Regions from separate parts of the Streptomyces sp. ITFR-6 genome, predicted to be linked through region 2. Evidence: riboswitches for the same ligand, from Rfam matches in the RefSeq annotation. Region 2 holds a riboswitch; the other holds the start of a gene.
What was found. A riboswitch is a leader RNA that binds a small molecule or an ion and turns the genes downstream of it on or off. The one in region 2 is predicted to bind cyclic di-AMP.
Positions count from the first base shown of each region.

Region 1: it holds a riboswitch for cyclic di-AMP, as region 2 does, so the genes downstream of both, RLT59_RS34910 (C40 family peptidase) here and RLT59_RS35565 (LysM peptidoglycan-binding domain-containing protein) in region 2, are expected to answer to the same signal.

Region 1 is NZ_CP134612.1:7,695,063-7,697,508, reverse strand. Features, by position in the region: gene RLT59_RS34920 (ATP-dependent Clp protease proteolytic subunit) at 1-473, shown strand, start outside; gene RLT59_RS34915 (hypothetical protein) at 481-789, shown strand; cyclic di-AMP (ydaO/yuaA leader) riboswitch at 1,119-1,291, shown strand; gene RLT59_RS34910 (C40 family peptidase) at 1,295-1,768, shown strand; gene RLT59_RS34905 (LysE family translocator) at 1,802-2,446, opposite strand, start outside.
Region 2 is NZ_CP134612.1:7,856,545-7,858,990, reverse strand. Features, by position in the region: gene RLT59_RS35565 (LysM peptidoglycan-binding domain-containing protein) at 118-1,017, opposite strand; cyclic di-AMP (ydaO/yuaA leader) riboswitch at 1,021-1,209, opposite strand; gene RLT59_RS35560 (alpha/beta fold hydrolase) at 1,661-2,446, shown strand, end outside.

The sequences.
Region 1 (2,446 bases), 160 kb from region 2:
TGTACCTGGAGCACGACGCACCCGACCGGCCCATCCAGCTCTACATCAACTCCCCCGGCGGCTCGTTCGGAGCCGTGACGGCGGTGTACGACACGATGTCCTTCCTCACCTGCGAGGTGGAGACGTTCTGTCTCGGCCAGGCCGGCGCCGGCGCGGCCGTCCTGCTGGCCGCGGGAGCTCCCGGCCGACGGCACGCGCTGCCCGGCGCACGGGTCGTGCTGCAGCAGCCCGAACTCCCGGAGCCGGTGCGGGGACAGCCGTCCGATTTGGAGATCGAGGCCCGGGAACTGGCCAGGATGCGCGAGACGCTGACGGGCATACTGGCCCGTCACACCAGCCGCTCCGCCGAGAAGATCACCGAGGACACCGAGCGCGACCTCATCCTCGACGCCGAGGGCGCCAAGGCCTACGGGTTGATCGACCACATCGTGCAGAACCGCGGGCCCGCACTGCTGCCGCCCGCCGCGGGGTGAACCCGCGATGCGGCCACCCGAGTTCCCGCCGCTGCCCGCCCTGACCCGCGCCGAGGGCGAGTTCATCGACCGCTACCTGGAAGTCGTCGACCAGCTGGGCCGGATCAACCCGGCCCGCGCCGACGACACCTACCGGGCCCTGCGCGCCGCACAGGCGCTCGCCTCGCACGCCGCGGCACTGCGGGACGCGCTCGCGTTGATGCACGAGCGGGGTGAAAGCCGGGTCCACTCCGCCACGTTGACGCGAGCGTTACGGGTGCTGGACGGGGAACGCCGCGCCGGGCGGCTCACCGTGCCACCCGACCCGCCGAGTTGATCAACTCCCTTGCGCCGACACGCCCGACGGGCGGACCGAATTATCTCGCTCGTTCGGCGTAGGTGTTACCTCGCAGGAGGGACAGGCCAACTTGCGCTTTCGAAGTGGGTCATGGGTGAAATCTCCCGTTCCGTCCCTGATGCGGCACCGGAAGCGGAGGTGCGGAAACTCCCCTCAAGGCCCCCCGTCCACCCGAACGGGTCAGTCGTGATGAGCCTCACATATCACCGTTTCACCTCGGAAATCCGGCGTTCGGTGAGTCAAGATCCCTGGGACGACAAGCCCCCGCCACCGCGGCGGGGCGGTCCGGGCGGACGCCGAGTCCTGCCGCTGTCCGGATGCCTGGTCGACAGGAGTGGATCGGCAGGAGTGGAGGACCCGAGCACAACGGGCCGACCGGAGATCCGGTCGTCCCTCGGGGTGAAGCCGCCACGTGCGGCCGGGCGACTTCGCCAGCCCGAACCCGACAGGTCATCCTTCACAGGCGGCTGACGAAGGGTTGCGCATGACTGCGCAGGTTCATGTCCCGTCTCTCCTCGCCCGAGCCACGACGGCCTCGGCTCTGACTCTCGCCGCAGTCGGCGGCTCGCTGTTCGTCCCCGGCGCCGTGACCGACGCCCAGGCCGCGACTCATTCGATGAAGGCGCTCAACATCGCCGCGTCGAAGAAGGGATCGCCGTACCGGTGGGGCGCCACCGGCCCCAGCCGCTTCGATTGTTCGGGTCTGACGCTGTATTCGTTCAAGAAGGCGGGCAAGAAGCTCCCGCGCACGGCCCAGCAGCAGTACAACAAGACCCGCCACATCTCGGCCTCGAAGCGGCAGCGCGGCGATCTGGTCTTCTTCCACTCCGGCCGCAGCGTCTTCCACGTGGGCATCTACGCGGGCAGCGGCAAGATCTGGCACTCGCCGAAGACCGGTGCCGTGGTGCGGCTGGAGAAGATCTGGACGAAGAGCGTCTACTACGGCCGGGTCAGCTGACGCCACCGCCCCGCCGTCGGCGCGCACCCCGCGTCAGTGCGGCAGGGTGCCGGTCACCAGTACCGCCCCCAGTACGGTGAGCGCCGCGCCGCTGCCGCCCTCGATCGCGCGGGCGGTGCGCGGCCGGCGCAGCCACCGGCCCAGCCGGTCCACCAGGAGCGCCACGGCCGGGAACCAGATCAGCGCGAGCAGCACGACGATCGCGGCGAGCAGCAGCGTCCGCGGCAGCGGGGCGGCCCCGGGCGGGACGAACTGCGGAAGCAGGCTGAGGAAGAGCACCGGCGCCTTGGGGTTCAGCGCGTTGGTCAGGAACCCCTGGCGCAGCGCGCGCCGCGTCCCGTTCGTGGCGTGCTGGCCGTCGCCCCGGCCGGCCGCGGCTTCGGCGGCCCCCGCCTGCCCGGTGCCGCGCCGGGCCGCACGCAGCGCGCTGATGCCCAGGTAGAGCACGTACGCCCCGCCCAGGAGCTGAACCGTGCGGAACAGCACCGGCACCGCCACCAGCACGGCGGCCAGCCCGGCGACGGCGAGCGCGGTGTGTACGAGCAGGCCACCGGCCACGCCCAGCGCGGTCGCCACCCCCGCGGAGCGCGAGGCGAGAGCATTGCGTACGACGACGGTGAAGTCCGCTCCGGGGAGCGCGACCATGACGGCGGCGACTCCGAGGAAGGCAGTCAGTTG
Region 2 (2,446 bases):
GGGCGGCCTGAGCGGGCCCGAGGGGGGCCGCACGGCACGCGAAAGGGGTGGGAAGGAGCCGCGTGGCTCCTTCCCACCCCTGCGCCCGGTCCCTCCCGAAGGCGGGGCCGGGGCATGTCAGTAGGCGCCGAAGACGTTGTCGATGGAGCCGTAGGTGGCCGCGGCGTAGTTGCACGCGGCGGTGATGTTGGCGACCGGGTCGAGGATGTCCGTCGACGTACCGGCCACGTGGTAGGCCTCGAAGGTGGGCTGGATCACCTGGAGGAGACCCTTGGAGGGCGTGCCGGCGACGGCGTTCGAGTCCCAGTTGTTCACGATCTGCGGGTTGCCGGAGGACTCGCGGATCACGTTGCGGTAGATGCCGTCGTAGCTGCCCGGGATGCCGTTCTGGGCCATCACGGCGAGCGACTCCTTGATCCAGCCGTCGAGGTCGTCGGTGTACGCCGTCGCGGCCTGCGCGGGGGCGGTGGCAGCGGTCTCGGTGGCGGTGGTCTTCTCCGCGACGGGCGCGGCCGTCCGCTCGGAGCGGTCGGCGCGGTCGGTCCCCTCGGACCGGTCGGACGACTGCGCGGCGTCGGTCGCGGGCTTCGATTCGGTCGCGGCCTTCGATTCGGCGGTGGGAGCCGCCTTCGGGGCTACGGCGGCGGACTTGGCGCCGATGGTCAGCTTGAGGCCCGGGTGAATCAGGTCGGGGTTTCCGCCGACCGCACTCCGGTTGTCCTGGTAGAGCCGCTCCCAGCCACCACTGAGGGAATGCCCACGGGCGATCTTGGCAAGCGAATCGCCGGAGACCACGGAATAGACGGTGGACTCCGCCTTGTGGGCCGCAATTCCCTTGGCAGCAAAGGGGGTCGAGGACGCCGACTTTTCCGCGACGGCGGGGTGCGCCGGTGCGGCAGAAGCGGATCCGGCACCGATCAGGGGGAGCGCGAGAACGACTCCGCCCGTGCTCACGGCGATGAAGCCGCGGGTCAGGGTGGTGGACTTGAAACGACGGTACTTACCCGTGATGGGCATGGCGTATTTCCTCTCCGCCGCCTGCGAGGTGAGCTGTCGGGTTCGGACTGGAGATGTCCGGCCGCACATGATGGCGACTTAACCCCAAGCCGCTCCGGATTCCGGACCGGCAGTAAACCTGGGTCCCCCGCTCCTGCCGTAGGTGAGTGGGTCGGGTTCCCGGACGGCGGCAGGATTCGGCGTTCCATCCGGATTGACGGTGACCGTAAGCGAAAAACGCCGGACGAAACAAGCCCGGAATTCTTGATCCCAATTGATTCGCAAGATCAATTAAAGGAAATGCCCAGCATCAGACCTCTCGGGGGAAGTCAACTTTCTTGGCACAGCAGGGAACCGAGGCCGGACGCACCGCGTCCGGGGCCGGGAAGGTGATGCTGACCACTGAGCCCGAAAAGGGTGATTTGCTCAATATTCATCACCTTTGGACTATGAAAAAAGGTTCTTCGGTGGGTTATTAATGATGAATACGACTAACTACACAATTAGGACATTCCATCAAGCTCTACAGCCGGACGGCCGCAGCACTCGCGGCGTGGCGCCTCCGTCAATACATCTCTATTGATGCATCTAAATAGATGTACTACGGTGTGAGGCATCGGTCGGCGCTCATGGCGCCGCCCACCACTGAGACCGGGAGAACCCCATGTTCCTCGACACCGATGGCGCCACGCTCCACTACGAGATCCGCGGCTCCGGTCCCCTGCTGCTCGTCTCCCAGAGCGGTGAGGGCGACGCCGACCGCAGCACCGACCTGGTCGACCGGCTCGTGGACAGCTGGACCGTGGTCACCTACGACCGCCGGGGCCTCTCCCGTAGCACGCTCGACGATCCCGGACAGCGCGTCACCATGGCGCGGCACGCCGACGACGTGCACCGGCTGCTGGCCGAACTGACCGATGAGCCCGCCCTGATGCTCGGATGCAGCATGGGCGCCGCCATCGGGCTGCACCTGGCGCTCGCCCACCCCGAGCAGCTCGGGCTGCTCGGGGCACACGACCCGGTCACGCCGTCCCTGCTGCCCGCCGGACAGCGCGAGCAGCACACCGCCGAGCTGGCGCACCTTCAGGACATCCACCGCGACGGCGGTCTGGCAGCGGCCTTCCCCGAGATCGCCCGGGTCCTCGGCATCGACCCGGCGCGCCAGGAGACCGAACCGGGGCTCACCCCGATGCCGCTCACCCCGCGCCGTGTGGCGAACTTCGGCTTCTTCATCGAGCGCGACTTCACCGCGGTCATCGAAGCCGAGCTCGACCGGGAGGCGCTGCGGGCGACTCCCGTACGCATCGTGCCCGCGAGCGGCAGCACCACGGCGCCATCCGTCTTCGTCGGCCAGTGCGCACAGAGCCTCGCCGGACTGGTCGGCCGGGAGACCGTCCCGTTCCCCGGCGGGCACAACGGCAACACCACGCATCCGCGGGCGTTCGCGACC